4 regions of the Vibrio iocasae genome follow, and region 4 is predicted to be linked to each of the others. Evidence: predicted binding sites of a transcription regulator. Region 4 holds the regulator's gene; each other region holds the start of a gene.

Region 1 (3,916 bases), 1.5 Mb from region 4:
TCCTGGTATGAGAGTGCAGCAATAAGTCGCCAGTCGAAACTTCCAGAGTACTCTTTAAACAAAGGTTCCCATTTAGGTAGTTTACTATCCAATGCCCTTATAAAAGCGCGGGTATCTACGTAGTCAAAACTATCTACATGGCCGAAATACTTCTCTTCCAGCTGCGCAAGATCACCAGAGAGTTTCATGGAACCAAAGAACTCGATGAGTAGGGCATAAAGGCTTTCATCATCCGATTTTCTCATGTACCAGGAGACAGGCTGATCTTCTGTCAGCTCGAATGCCAGTGCGATATCTGGATAGAGTCGCTGAGTCAGTGAAAGCTCTACAGAATCCGCTATGGTATAAGCAAGCTCTCCATTTGAAACTTTTCTTAGCAGATCTCTCACATCTGAGTCCCGGCTAATGTCGTACTTAAGTTCTGGGTTTTGAAGCTCCAGAAGGTTGAGTGTTTTTTCAAACTGGGAACCCGCAACAACGGTTAGGCTGTCTTCTGTAGTATTGAGGCGCTCGATCAGTTTCTCTAAATTACGTGGACGCCATGTGCCGGTTTTGTATACAACCTGCTCACTCACATAGTAGTAAGCAGGTGCAGCTCGATATTGTTTAATTCGATCTGGAGATTGGCTTAGGCCAACAGCAATAATATCTATCTCATTCTTGTCTAAAGCAGGAAACAAGCCCGCAAGACGGTAAGCAGGTTTAATTTCGAGCTGAACACCAAGCTCATCAGCAAATCTCTGTGCCAATTCAAAGTCGAGCCCTGTCGGGCCATCTGGGCCAATGTAGTACGCAAGTTGGTTGTTTAATGTGCCAACACGCAAAACGCCTCGCTCACGTATTTTGTCCAGCTCACTCATAGGATCGGAGTCAATCTGACACCCTGAAATGATGAATAGTGCCGCAAGAATAGAGATAACTTTTGTATATGTATTTTTTATAGCGATACGCATTACTGATGTTTGTAAGATTTCCAGTGGGTTATTTATAACAGAGGGGGGTAGCAGGGCAAAGAAGGATTCGAAAAAACATTGATGAATTGCAGGTTTGCTCGGCAATTCGCAAATCGACTCAACTTAATTAAAAAAATGACGCAAACGGTTGCTTTTGGTGTTACGTCACAAAAAAAAATACTCTATAATACGCCCGCAAATGAAGAGGTGAAATTGGTATAAGTTTATTAATGCAATTTAACTTATTGAATTTATTCCTATATCACTTAATCAACTGCATATAAGAGACCTTAGCACATGGAAATACTCCGCGGCTCCCCAGCTCTTTCTGAGTTTCGAGTTAACAAACTATTGGAACTTTGTCGTGAAAACGCGCTACCTGTAACGGGTATTTACGCAGAATTCATGCACTTTGCTGACGTTGAATCAGCACTGGATTCCACTGAGCTTGATAAGCTAAAGAAGCTTCTGACCTACGGTCCGACTATTCAGGAGCATGAACCAGAAGGTCTTCTTCTTTTGGTTACCCCTCGTCCAGGTACAATTTCCCCTTGGTCTTCTAAGTCGACGGATATAGCAAACAATTGTGGCCTTACAAAAGTTAAGCGTCTTGAGCGCGGTACGGCTTACTTTGTTGAAGTATCTAAAGAGCTGACTGATGAGCAGGCTCAGGTTCTGAAATCACTGATTCATGACCGTATGATGGAATCTGTATTCACTGAGATGGAAGCTGCACAAGCGCTATTTACGGTAGCAGAGCCAGCTCCGGTTCAGGCGGTAGATGTTCTTGCTGGTGGCCGAAAAGCACTGGAAGAGGCGAACGTTTCTCTGGGTCTTGCTCTGGCTGAAGATGAAATCGACTATCTTGTTGAGAGCTTCACTACGCTGGGTCGTAACCCGAACGATATCGAGCTTATGATGTTTGCACAGGCGAACTCTGAGCACTGTCGTCACAAGATCTTTAATGCAGATTGGACTATCGATGGTGTTGAGCAAGAAAAATCTCTGTTCAAGATGATCAAAAACACCTTCGAGACAACAAGTGACCACGTTCTTTCTGCGTACAAAGATAACGCAGCGGTAATGACGGGCTCTAAAGTAGGCCGTTTCTTCCCGAATCCTGAGTCTCGCCAGTATGATTACCATCAGGAAGATGCACACATCCTGATGAAGGTTGAAACTCACAACCACCCAACAGCGATTTCTCCATGGCCGGGTGCATCAACAGGTTCAGGCGGTGAAATCCGTGACGAAGGCGCAACAGGTATTGGTGGTAAACCAAAAGCTGGCCTTGTTGGTTTCACTGTATCAAACCTTAAGATCCCTAATTTTGTTCAGCCTTGGGAAACAGATTTCGGTAAGCCAGGTCGTATCGTAACTGCTCTGGATATTATGCTTGAAGGCCCTCTTGGTGGCGCGGCATTTAACAACGAATTTGGTCGTCCTAACCTTCTTGGTTACTTCCGTACTTACGAAGAAAAAGTGAGCTCTCACGCAGGTGAAGAGGTTCGTGGTTACCACAAGCCAATCATGATTGCTGGTGGTATGGGTAACATTCGTGATGAGCACGTTCAAAAGCGTGAAATTCCTGTAGGCGCAAACATCATCGTTCTTGGTGGCCCTGCAATGAACATCGGCCTTGGTGGCGGCGCTGCTTCTTCAATGGCATCTGGTCAGTCTGCTGAAGATCTGGATTTTGCTTCTGTACAGCGTGAAAACCCAGAGATGGAGCGTCGCTGTCAGGAAGTTATCGACCGCTGCTGGCAGCTTGGTGAAGATAACCCAATCGCGTTTATCCACGATGTGGGCGCGGGCGGTATTTCTAACGCACTGCCTGAGCTTGTAGACGATGGTGAGCGTGGCGGTAAGTTCCAGCTACGTGATGTACCTAATGATGAGCCGGGTATGAGCCCGCTTGAGATCTGGTGTAACGAATCACAGGAACGTTACGTTCTGGCTGTGGGTCAGGAAGAGATGGCAACATTTGATGCTATCTGTAAGCGTGAAAGAACGCCGTATGCAGTTGTTGGTATTGCTACTGAAGAGCGCCACCTGACTCTGGAAGATTCGCATTTCGACAACACACCTATCGATATGCCGATGGATATTCTTCTGGGCAAAACGCCTAAGATGCATCGTGATGTTAAATCTCAGAAAGCGGAAAGCCCAGCGTTTGATATGACTGCTGTTGAGCTTAATGAAGCGGTTGACCGTGTACTTCGTCTTCCAACTGTTGCAGAGAAAACTTTCCTTATCACTATTGGTGACCGTAGTGTAACTGGTCTGGTTGCTCGTGATCAGATGGTTGGCCCATGGCAGGTACCAGTAGCGAACTGTGCAGTGACTGCGGCAAGTTACGATACTTACCACGGTGAAGCGATGTCTATGGGGGAAAGAACACCAGTAGCACTTCTTGACTTCGCAGCGTCTGCTCGTCTGGCAGTTGGTGAGTCTCTAACTAACATCGCAGCAACTGATATCGGTGATATCAAGCACATTAAACTTTCTGCAAACTGGATGTCTCCGGCGGGTCACCCTGGTGAAGATGCGGGTCTTTACGAAGCGGTTAAAGCGGTTGGTGAAGAGCTATGTCCGGCACTTGGCCTGACTATCCCTGTTGGTAAAGACTCAATGTCTATGAAGACCAAGTGGGAAGAGAATGGTGAGCAGAAGGAAGTGACTTCTCCACTATCTCTAATCATCACAGCGTTTGCTCGTGTTGAAGATGTTCGCCGTACAGTGACTCCTCAGCTACGTACAGACAAAGGTGAATCAAGCCTTGTTCTGGTTGATCTTGGTAACGGCAAAAACCGTATGGGTGCAACTGCACTGGCTCAGGTATACAAGCAGCTAGGTGATAAGCCAGCAGACGTTGACAATGCTGAGCAGCTAAAAGGCTTCTACAACGCGATTCAGGCGCTAGTGAGCGATGACAAGCTAGTTGCTTACCACGATAAAGGTGA
Region 2 (3,916 bases), 1.3 Mb from region 4:
GACAAGATCGTAACCAGAAAAGAGTTTACTGAAAATGGAGAAAAGGAATATAGCGCTTACTGGAAAGCCTCTTTCGAGGAAGCGGACAAAAACAAAGACAAGTTCTTGTCGAAAGAAGAGTACCTTGCTCAAGCGAATAAATACGTAAACAAGTTAAAAGAGAGCTACGCTGACAAAAATATCCCCGTGGAGTGTAAAGCCGATATGGAATACTGGCAGGGCTACTATGAAAACATCAATCAGTATGCGGAATACTCATTCGACTATCTGGATGATAACGAAGACAATAAGTTAAGCTTCGAAGAGTATATAGGTCAACACCTACGATAAAAATAATGCGACGTGGCGGCAATTACAGGACAATAAACACTAATTAAGTACCTTATCGGTAAGAATTCATCGCTCTTACAAAACTAACATGGATCGGACTTCTATTGATCAAGCGCAAAAACGTTCTTGTCAGATAGGAAATAATGAGGCTGAACATATTGCTTCTGCGCTGAGAAAGTGGTGGTAGATCAATATGCTTAGGACCATTTAGGGAGGATTCATGCAGTTAAGTCCTGTATTTGCCAGACGTTTGTACTTAGCGCTGTTGGTTGAAAGTATGGAAAGACCAAACGTGCCAAAGTTGATTGAGAGAACGGGTTGGCCACGCAGAACGATCCAGGATGTATTAAAAGCTCTACCGGGTATTGGTATTGAGCTGATTTTTGTCCAGGATGGTCGGCGTCATAACGATGGATACTACCAGCTCTCAGACTGGGGACCATTTGATAGCCAGTGGGTAATGGAACGTCAGAGCGACATAGCTTCCACACTAGGTTTTAGAAAGTAAAAATGGCCGGTTAAAACCGGCCATTTTTATATCTCATTCTCGAATTATTGCGCAGCAACCACTGACATTTCGACAAGAATAACATCACGGGCCATACGAGCTTCAACACATGCGCGTGCAGGTTTTTCACTGTTCGCTACCCATGCATCCCAAACCTTGTTCATTGCAGCAAAATCTTTCATGTCACGGATATAGATAGTCACAGAAAGAATCTTATCTCTGTTACTGCCCGCTTTTTCAAGTAGCGCATCAATTTTATCAAGACAACGCTGAGTCTGCTCTGCGATATCCCACTCTGCATCTCCCGCCGTTTGACCACAAAGGTAAATGGTACCGTTATGCTTAACAATACGGCTCATACGTTCTGTGGACTCAATTCTTTCAATCGTCATTATTTTTCCTTTTTTGTTTTAATAGCATCTGTACCGGGCAACAATTTTAGACATACGAAAAAGCCGCAGCAAGGATTAACTTGCTGCGGCTTAAAATAATGGCACGCCCTGAAGGATTCGAACCTTCGACCACATCCTTAGAAGGGACGTGCTCTATCCAGCTGAGCTAAGGGCGCACAATAAGAACTTAATCTTACTTGAACACTGATTGGCAATTGCCTAACAGTGCTGCGTAATCTACATGCTTCACCCTGTGTGTGTCAACGGCTTTATCGGGGGATTTTAATTGTTTGCTTGTATATTAGTCAGTTTATAAAAAGATTTGATACAAACACTTAAGTCCTAAAGTTTCAAAAGGTCCGGCCCTTTCAGACATGCCTTAGCACTTCTTTCAAATGTCTTCGATATACAACAAAAAGCAAACGTTTGCGCAATGGATATTTCATGGCTTTTTTGCGACAATGCGCCAGAAACTATATATACATGCACCAAGGGAACCTATGACTGCTCAAAATATCGATGGAAAGCTTATATCACAAACCGTCCGCTCAGAAGTTGCGGCTCGCGTAAAAGCAAGGACAGAAGCTGGGTTACGCGCCCCTGGTCTGGCAGTAGTTCTTGTTGGTGAAGATCCTGCGTCTCAGGTTTATGTTGGAAGTAAAAGAAGAGCATGCGATGAAGTGGGTTTTGTCTCAAAATCTTATGACTTGCCTGCTACCGCGACCGAAGAAGAACTGCTCGCGTTAGTTGATCAACTAAACGAAGACTCAGAAGTTGATGGTATTTTGGTTCAGCTTCCTCTTCCTGCCGGAATTGATAGCACTAAAGTTCTTGAAAGAATCCACCCTGCTAAAGATGTAGATGGTTTCCACCCATACAATGTGGGTCGACTTGCACAACGTATCCCTAAACTTCGCTCATGCACACCTAAAGGCATTATTACGTTATTAGAACGCTACAACATTGAACTTCGTGGGAAACACGCTGTCATTGTAGGGGCATCAAATATTGTTGGTCGACCAATGACACTGGAGTTGCTGCTTTCTGGATGTACGACAACGACTTGTCATCGCTTCACCAAAGATCTTGAATCTTTTGTTCGTCAGGCGGATGTTGTGGTGGTTGCTGTTGGCAAACCTAACTTCATACCGGGTAACTGGATTAAGAAAGGTGCGATCGTGGTCGATGTGGGCATCAACCGAATGGAAGATGGAAAACTGGTTGGTGATGTTGACTATCAAGGTGCTAAAGAAAATGCCAGCTTTATTACCCCTGTACCAGGTGGTGTTGGTCCAATGACTGTAGCTAGTTTGATTGAAAACACTATGATTGCCTGCGAACAGTATAAACAGGCTAAATAACCATCAAGTATTCATATGGCTTCTTTTTCATAAGAAGCCATATAATCTATTGTGCATATTTTACTTTTCTCTTTCCAACTCCATAAAACGCTAACATTCTCCAGATATTTGCCATACATTGCACTGTTAATCTTTATTTTCTCTTTAAATACAACAAGGTAGAGAAAATAATGAAATCAATTAACAAAAGTCTGTTGGTGCTAATGTTAGGCGCATCTACTCTGGCTGTAGGTTGTTCAAGCACAGATGAAATTGAGCAAAAAGAACAGCAGCTATCTAACCAAGAACAGCAACTGAATGAAAAAGAGCAGAAGCTGACTGACGTAGAAGAGCACCTATACACTAAAGAACAGCTACTAAACGAAAAGCAGCAGAACCTATCTCATAAGAGCCAGGAACTGGACGACAGAGAAAGTGCTATCGCTGAAGAAGAAGCTAGACAAGAAGCTCAGAGACTAGCTACTTACGTTGTAGAAAAAGGCGACACTCTGACTGTTATCGCTGAAGAAAACAACACAACAGTTAAAGAAATCGTTGCTCTGAACCCTAAGTTCCAGGACAAAGATATCAACACGCTTTACGTTGGTGAAAAAATCAGACTTAACTAATTTTAATTAGTTGCTAGTTAAAGAAAAGGCCAGAATCTTGTGATTCTGGCCTTTTTGTTTATCCAAACTTGATTCGGTCAGCCAAATGACTCACAGCGATTCCGAAGTAATAAGAGCGATTCCACTTCATAAGCACCTGATAGTTGTTGTAAATAAGATATGCTCGTCCATTTACATCATCTGGCATAATTAACCAGGCCTTAATTGGCTCATCTGGATTAGGAAGCTTAGTGCCATTATGTCTGGTCACGCCTAAATCACTCCACTCTTGAAGTGTTTTTCCTTTCTCAGCTTGTCTGCCGATTAAATCTTCCGAGATGTCTTGAGGCACTTGTACCTGACGTCCCCAAGTGTACTTCTCATCCCAGCCAGATTCGCTCAGGTAATTTGCAGCGGATGCAAAAACATCTGACTCACTGTTCCAGATGTCTTTCTTGCCATCACCATTTCCATCAGCAGCGTATCTAATGAAGGAGCTGGGCATAAACTGACATTGGCCCATTGCGCCCGCCCAGGAGCCTTTCATTCGATCGACTGAGATATGTCCCTGATCTAAAATTGTCAGTGCGGCCATTGTTTCTTTGCGGAAAAATGCCTCTCTGCGACCGTCATAAGCAAGAGTTGAAAGCGCATCGATTACGTTATAACCACCCGTCAGGCTTCCGAAATTACTCTCAACACCCCACAGCGCAACAATAAAGCGAGGTTGAACACCAT
Region 3 (3,916 bases), 1.5 Mb from region 4:
GACGACCAGAGTCCATTAGTGAGCGAACTAGGCAAAGAACTGTTACTTTATCCTCTTCAGTTGTAACAACACCAACGTTAAGGGATGTTTCTACGACACCTGGAATGTCATCGCTCATGCGGATAACACCGTTAGGGCAAGCGTTCATTGCTGCAATAAAGCGCTTCTGTTCTTTCAGTCTGAATGGTTTTGCAGTTTCATCCACAACTTCATACAAAGAAAGAATATCAGTTTCAACTTTACCCAGTTCTTTAGTCAATAGGCTTGTAAAGTAAGTAAACAGCTCATTCAGGCGGCCTTCATTAGCCATAGGAACGGCTACAACTGCAAATGCTTCGCGAGGAATAGCATTACGCAGGCTACCACCACGGAAATCGATAAGCTTCAGCTCAAGCTCTTCTGCGTGCCCGGCTAAGAAGCGAGCCAGAAGTTTGTTTGCATTGCCGCGACCTGTATGAATGTCACATCCAGAGTGACCGCCTTTCAGGCCTTTTAGAGTAAGCTGACGCGTTACATATCCAGCAGGTAGCTCTTCACGTTTGATGTCAAACGTTAGAGATGCGTCAATGCCTCCGGCACAACCCATGTAAACTTCGCCTTCCTGTTCGGAGTCGGTGTTTAGTAGGATGTCGCCTTCCAGCCAACCTTCTTCCAGACCGAATGCACCGGTCATGCCCGCTTCTTCATCAATTGTCAGAAGTACTTCAAGTGGACCGTGCTTGATTTCATTTGAATCCAGCACAGCCAGGCAAGATGCCATACCAATACCGTTGTCGGCACCAAGAGTTGTGCCTTTCGCAGTTACCCACTCACCATCAATATAAGGTTGAATAGGATCTGTCAGGAAGTCGTGTGCGGTATCCTCGTTCTTCTGAGGAACCATATCAATGTGAGCCTGAAGAACGACACCTTTGCGATCTTCCATGCCTGGAGTGGCTGGCTTACTGATAAATACGTTACCTGTACTATCTCTGCGAACACTTAATCCTTTTCTTTCTGCCCATTCAACAATGTAAGTAGCCAGAGCTTCTTCGTGCTTTGATGGGTGAGGTATAGAGCAAATCTTGTCAAAGAACTGCCAAAGTGTTGATGGCGCTAAATTGCTAATCTCGGAATGATTTTTGGACACAGATAACTCCTTAAGCCTTATAAACCAGAATTATTGATTGTTCTTATGTGTTTTGGTCGAACAATTGATTGCTTTCCGGACTATTAAAAAAAGTTTGGGAATAATACCACTGCAATCCCTGCGACAGAAGGGGATTGAGCATATTGATACCTCATAATTAACAATAGCCAATCATTAATAAAAATGTAATTAAATTACAGTAAAAGCCATAAAATCAGAAAAGTGTGATTTAAATCTCTTTTTGGGTTGTAATTAAATTTCAGTTTGATATATTAGTACTCAACTTCTGAACAGAAGAATAAAACGCTCAAAGGATGAGTCCGAATATCGCCTCCAGGGAACCGAGATACTAACTAAAAGTATTAATTTTATTTAAAGGTGATAAATATGAACAACTTAGATTACAGAAAAGTGTGGTGCACAAAAGCAATTTTTGAACACGGTTTTCGTTACCCAACATACTTTGGTTACCAGAAGTAACCATCATATGTAACTGAACATGATTATGTTCGCCCCTATTGATTTGAAATTTTTTTACTTGTTAAAGATTTGATTCTTTATAGCGCTGCCAAAATTGGTGGCGTTTTTTTATTTCCCAAATGTAATCCATTACATTTTTTATCTGATTTTGTCCGCTTCAGTATGCGACGCTGGTAAAGGCACATTTATCCCGTGTTAGTTTCGATAATTCCCCTCTCACCAAGCATGAAATTTTATCTCTTGATTAATCTCTATTCGGAAAAAACCAAAGAGAAAAACATCTATTATTTTATGTTTTTCAGGTGGTTACCATGATTGGTGGCGTGAATGATATTGTTATGGGTTAATTAAGGTATTAAAAAATGTTATTACCGTCACAAATTTCCCTAGAAATTGCATTTTGATAACTTTATAATTCGCAGCCAATCGATTACGCAAACGTTTACTTTGTTATTTTTATATTTTAGGGACCAATAATCATGTTGGAGAAACTATTTAAACTCAGTGAGAACAAAACCAATGTTCGCACAGAAGTTATTGCAGGTGCGACAACCTTTTTGACTATGGCTTACATCATTTTTGTAAACCCTGCGATTCTGTCTGCGACCGGTATGGATAAAGGATCGGTCTTTGTGGCAACGTGTCTTGCTGCTGCTATTGGCTGTTTCATTATGGGTATTGTTGCAAACTACCCGATCGCTCAGGCACCAGGTATGGGCTTAAATGCGTTCTTTACTTATTCAGTTGTTCTTGGAATGGGCCATACGTGGCAAGTAGCGCTTGCTGCGGTATTTGTTTCTGGTGTTCTTTTCATTCTACTAAGCATATTTAAGATTCGTGAGTGGATTATCAACGCGATCCCAATGTCTCTTAGAACGGGTATCTCTGCTGGTATCGGTCTGTTCCTGGCGTTTATCGCACTTCAGGGAGCGGGCATTGTTGGTGATAACCCAGCAACCTTGGTTTCTATTGGTGATGTGACTTCACTGAAAGCAGCACTTGCTGCATTTGGTTTCTTTTTGACTATTGCACTGGTTCATCGTGGTCTTAAAGCTGCGGTAATGATTGCAATTCTTGTTGTAACAGCTCTGGGTGTAGCATTTGGTGACGTTCAGTATGGTGGCCTGATGTCAACGCCACCAAGCATTGCTCCTACTTTTATGCAGCTTGATTTTGCTGGCGTGTTTGAAGTGGGCATGATCTCAGTAATTTTTGCTTTCTTGTTTGTTGACCTGTTTGATACTGCGGGCACACTGGTTGGTGTTGCTACTAAGGCTGACCTTATTAAGGAAGATGGCAAACTACCTCGCCTGAATCGTGCACTTCTAGCTGATTCAACAGCAACATCCGTTGGTGCATTGCTTGGTACTTCAAGCACAACGTCTTACATTGAAAGTGTTTCAGGTGTTTCTGCTGGTGGCCGCACAGGTTTGACCGCAGTTGTTGTTGGCATTTTGTTCCTGCTTGCATTATTCTTCTCGCCACTTGCAGGTATGATCCCAGCATACGCGACATCTGGTGCATTGTTTTATGTTGCAATTCTTATGATGTCTGGTCTGGTTTCTATTGACTGGCGCGATCTTACTGAGGCAGCTCCAACTGTTGTTGTATGTTTGCTAATGCCTCTGACTTACTCAATCGCAGATGGTATCGCGCTTGGCTTTATCGCTTATGCTGCTATCAAAGGCCTAAGTGGTAAGGGCAGAGAAGTTCCAGTTAGTGTCTGGGTTCTGGCTGTAGTTTTCGTTCTTAAGTTTATGTTCGCTTAATCGAAGCTAAACAATTAAAAAGTTAGTAGAAAGCGTGTTGTCCAAATTGGTCAGCACGCTTTGTTATATAAGCTAATCAGGTTAATAATTATGACTAAAAAATTCATCATTACTTGGGACAATATGCAGATGTATTGTCGCCAACTTGCTGCAAAACAAATGCCTGCAGAACAATGGAAAGGCATTATCGGTGTTAGCCGTGGTGGTCTTGTACCAGCAGCTATCCTGGCTCGCGAGCTAGGTATTCGCTATGTGGATACCGTTTGTATCTCTAGCTACGATCACGATCATCAGCGTGATATGACGGTAGTGAAAGCGGTTGAAGGTGATGGCGAGGGTTTCCTGATTGTAGATGACTTAGTAGACAGTGGTGACACTGCTCGTAAGCTTCGTGAAATGTACCCTAAAGGTAAATTGATCACTGTTTCTGCTAAGCCAGCAGGTGCAGATCTGGTTGACGATTATATTGTCGATATTGATCAGGATACCTGGATTGAGCAGCCATGGGACATGGAAATGGCTTATGTTGATCCTATTT
Region 4 (3,916 bases):
CGCAACTCTCTGACTTGCGGTTAATTTTCCTTAATAAACTGTCATTTTTTTTCATTTCAATAGTTAGTTTTATTAATATTTTTTGTTTACACTTATAGGAAATAACTATGTCTCAGGAACCCTGCAATGGAAGAAACAAAAGCATTTAACGAAAAGCGCGCTGAAATTTACTGGTGGCTTTCAAGCCTGTTCGCTAAAGAGCTGACAGAACAAGAACTCGAAGCTTACCAATCTACCGAAATCCGATCTTTTCTGACCGGGCTAGGTGAAAACGAAGCACTTAAAGAATCGATTGATAAAGTTGTCGATGCTTTAAACCGACTACAAACACGTGAAGATGCCCAGCTAGAATTGGCTGCGGATTTCTGCGAGCTGTTTTTAACATCAGATAAAAATGCCGCACTGCCCTATGCTTCTATGTATATTGGAGAGTCAGGATTACTTAATGATAAACCGGCTCAGGAAATGGCTGCTCTGATGGAAGAAAAAGGCATCGCCATCAAAGAAGGCTTGAATGAACCAGCCGATCATATAGCGCTAGAGCTGGATTTCCTGGGCAACATGATTATTCGCTCTAACGAGTTAGAAAAACTTGAGCATATTGAAGAGGCCTTATTGGACCAGAAAGCATTTATCGAAAAATATATGCTAAGTTGGTTCCCTCAATTTAAAGATAAGTGCGTTCAACATGATGATTTCGGTTTCTATGCAGGTATCGCGGCTCTTCTTGTAGACTTCTGTCAGCTAGATTGCTCTTACCTTGCTGGTGAGTAAATAATAATATTTGTGACAACGCCCTATATAAGGGCGTTGTTTCTGTTTGCATTTACGTCTAAAATCAGGCCGCAATCGATAAAATTATGAATATTTCTGTAAACCGCTTTTTCAAGCGGTTTTTTGTGTTTTATCACAAACAGAGAAACTGCTGATAAACTTATTTATAGTAGAAGAAAAAACAGCAGTTCAGATAGGACAAATATATGGCCACTATTAAAGATGTCGCACGCTTAGCCGGTGTTTCAACCACAACAGTATCTCATGTTATTAATAAGACTCGCTTTGTTGCTGAAGCTACTCAAGAAAGAGTAATGGAGGCGGTAAAAGAGTTAAATTACGCCCCAAGTGCTGTGGCCCGAAGTCTGAAATGCAATACAACCCGAACAGTAGGTATGTTGGTGACACAGTCAACAAACCCGTTTCTGGCAGAAGTCATCGACGGCTTCGAGAGTTACTGTTACAGGCAGGGTTACACACTCATCCTGTGTAACACAGGCGGTATCTATGAAAAGCAACGAGACTACGTTCGATTCCTTGCAGAAAAGCGTGTAGACGGCATCTTTGTACTTTGCTCTGATTTGACAACTGAGCTACAGGAAATGCTGGAGAGCCATACTGACATCCCTAAAGTGATCATGGACTGGGGTGATTGGGAAAATCAGTCAGATAAAATCATTGATAACTCTGAAGAAGGTGGGTATCTGGCGACCAAATACTTACTTGAACGTGGGCACGAAAAAATCTTCTGCCTGTCAGGACACCTGGACAAAACACTTTGTATTGAACGTATCGAAGGCTACAAACGCGCACTACAAGAGTTCGATATCGAGTTCAATCAAGAGAATATTCTTGAAGGTAACTTTGAGTGTGACATGGCCGTTGAAGCTGCGGATAGAATTCTTGAGCTCGATGAAAAACCAACAGCTGTATTCTGCTTCAATGACATCATGGCTCTAGGCCTGATGAGCCGTCTACAGGAGAAAGGAATGCGAATCCCTGAAGACATCTCTGTTATTGGATATGACAATATTGACCTAGCAGCTTATTTCTCGCCACCATTGACCACTGTTCACCAGCCAAAACGACGTGTTGGTAAAACAGCGTTCGAAATTCTGCTGGAAAGAATCAAAAACAAAGAGCACGAACGTCGCGTTTTTGAGATGCACCCGGAAATCATCTCACGTAAGAGCGTTAAAGAGCTAAACTAGTCTGATAAACTATTAAAGCTTGCGGCTACTAACTACTATTGAGTGGTTAGTAGTACACAATCATTTGTATATCATACGGCATAAGATTTGGAACCAATATCACACCGGATAATTTAATCCGTGATCTTTATCCAAATCACGCCTATATTTATAACGTCACGACCAGGGCAAACCATTCGAAAGAATGGGACGCAAAGCCACCGGCCTTAATCTGAAGAGGTATCGTATTGATATTTCTATACTCAGAATGGCAGCGGGGCTGCCGAAGGCAAATTAGCAACGTAGAGCAGATACTTTACGAGTTTCTGACAACAGATCACACAGATTTGCTAATTTCTCGGTATCAAATTGGTTGAAGCAATTTTTAACCCGAGACAGACGCAATGGATAAACCAGTACTAAAAGACTCATTGAAACTTTTCGAGCAATTTGGCCAAGTCAAATCTCGGTCTATGTTCGGTGGGTTTGGCATTTTCGTAGACGAAGCAATGTTTGCTCTCGTCGTTAATGACTCTCTTCATATTCGTTCTAGCGACTCCACTATCGAAGAGTTTAAATCATCCGGTTATGAACCTTACGTTTATAAAAAACGTGGGTTCCCTGTGGTTACCAAGTACTTCGCACTACCTGACAACATTTGGGAAAACACGGACGATATTCTTACTCTCGCAAAACACGCTCTAGAGCTAGCTAAAGAAGAAAAAGCGGTTCAGGCAGAAGAGAAACCGACTCGCCTTAAAGATCTACCTAACCTTAGGCTTGGTACAGAACGCATGCTTAAGAAAGCAGGTATCGCTTCTGTTTCAGACCTGAAGCAAGCAGGTTCTGTAGGCGCTTACAAAGCGATTAAAGAGACCAACTCCGGAGTTAGCCTGGAACTGCTGTGGGCTCTCGAAGGCGCACTAAACGGCACTCACTGGTCGGTGATATCGAAGGAACGACGCGAAGAGTTAATAAAACGACTCGACTAAGCTTTATCAAGATATTTCAATTAAAAACCGCTTTGAATCTCATAGCGGTTTTTTTGTATTTAAAATTCTTTGTGAAGTGTGAAATTATTTTCTTACTGAGCCTGTCTTATACTGTAACTACATGACTATCGGATATTTTAATATGAACAAAAAGCTGATTATCGGAATTCTGCTTGTTGCTACTATCGTGATTCTTGCGACGCAATTTGGACAGTATCTGACATTAGAAAATGCGAAAGCACAACAAGCTGCGTTAACCAGCACAATTAACGATAACAAACTGGTTTCTGCTCTAATCTACTTCTTTGCCTATGTGCTCATTACAGCTTTCTCCATTCCGGGAGCTGCTGTGGTTACCTTACTTGGTGCTGCCCTATTTGGTTTTTCTCTAAGTCTCTTGTTAGTTTCATTTGCTAGCTCGATAGGCGCGACGCTGGCATTCCTAAGTAGCCGTTACCTTTTACGTGACTGGGTACAAAGTAAATTTGGTTCAAAACTCAATGCGATTAACCAGGGCGTTGAAAAGGATGGTGCGTTTTACCTTTTCTCATTGAGATTAATCCCTGTGTTTCCGTTTTTCCTTATAAACTTACTTATGGGTCTGACACCAATATCAACTCTGAGATTCTATCTGGTAAGTCAGCTAGGCATGCTTCCAGGAACCATGGTTTACCTGAACGCAGGTACGCAATTAGCAACAATTGATAGCCTGTCGGGTATCGTGTCGCCTAATGTTCTGCTCTCATTTGCTCTATTAGGTTTGTTCCCTATTATCGCGAAGTGGGTAATGGGAAAAATAAAACCAGCCAAACAACCACAAAACAGTTAGTGGCCGATGAAAATATATAGCGCTAAGAACCCTACAGAAGCTCACATTGTCAGTGAGCTTCTGAAAAGTGAAAACATACCTGCTGAAGTACGCGGAGAAGGCATATTTGGGTTAAAAGGAGAGCTGCCTTT

What was found. The regulator PurR, encoded in region 4, represses purine synthesis genes. The targets are predictions, from matches to a motif close to TNANGNAAACGTTTNCNTNA.
Region 1: purL (phosphoribosylformylglycinamidine synthase) is a predicted target of PurR. The motif match lies at 1,090-1,109, and genes of this name have one in related genera.
Region 2: folD (bifunctional methylenetetrahydrofolate dehydrogenase/methenyltetrahydrofolate cyclohydrolase FolD) is a predicted target of PurR. The motif match lies at 1,645-1,664, and genes of this name have one in related genera.
Region 3: SNR28_RS12925 (NCS2 family permease) is a predicted target of PurR. The motif match lies at 2,040-2,059, and genes of this name have one in related genera.

What each region holds. Positions count from the first base shown of each region.
Region 1 is NZ_CP145311.1:706,407-710,322, forward strand. It holds gene mltF (membrane-bound lytic murein transglycosylase MltF) at 1-953, opposite strand, end outside; gene purL (phosphoribosylformylglycinamidine synthase) at 1,251-3,916, shown strand, end outside.
Region 2 is NZ_CP145311.1:923,967-927,882, reverse strand. It holds gene SNR28_RS14010 (EF-hand domain-containing protein) at 1-330, shown strand, start outside; gene SNR28_RS14005 (helix-turn-helix domain-containing protein) at 551-838, shown strand; gene SNR28_RS14000 (RidA family protein) at 883-1,230, opposite strand; tRNA gene SNR28_RS13995 (tRNA-Arg) at 1,330-1,406, opposite strand; gene folD (bifunctional methylenetetrahydrofolate dehydrogenase/methenyltetrahydrofolate cyclohydrolase FolD) at 1,731-2,591, shown strand; gene SNR28_RS13985 (LysM peptidoglycan-binding domain-containing protein) at 2,762-3,199, shown strand; gene SNR28_RS13980 (lytic transglycosylase domain-containing protein) at 3,258-3,916, opposite strand, start outside.
Region 3 is NZ_CP145311.1:713,874-717,789, forward strand. It holds gene SNR28_RS12920 (aminoacyl-histidine dipeptidase) at 1-1,129, opposite strand, end outside; gene SNR28_RS12925 (NCS2 family permease) at 2,089-3,378, shown strand; gene gpt (xanthine phosphoribosyltransferase) at 3,469-3,916, shown strand, end outside.
Region 4 is NZ_CP145311.1:2,184,696-2,188,611, forward strand. It holds gene torD (molecular chaperone TorD) at 127-774, shown strand; gene purR (HTH-type transcriptional repressor PurR) at 981-1,985, shown strand; cyclic di-GMP riboswitch class I at 2,142-2,252, shown strand; gene SNR28_RS19655 (TfoX/Sxy family DNA transformation protein) at 2,369-2,956, shown strand; gene SNR28_RS19660 (TVP38/TMEM64 family protein) at 3,099-3,785, shown strand; gene SNR28_RS19665 (DUF2007 domain-containing protein) at 3,792-3,916, shown strand, end outside.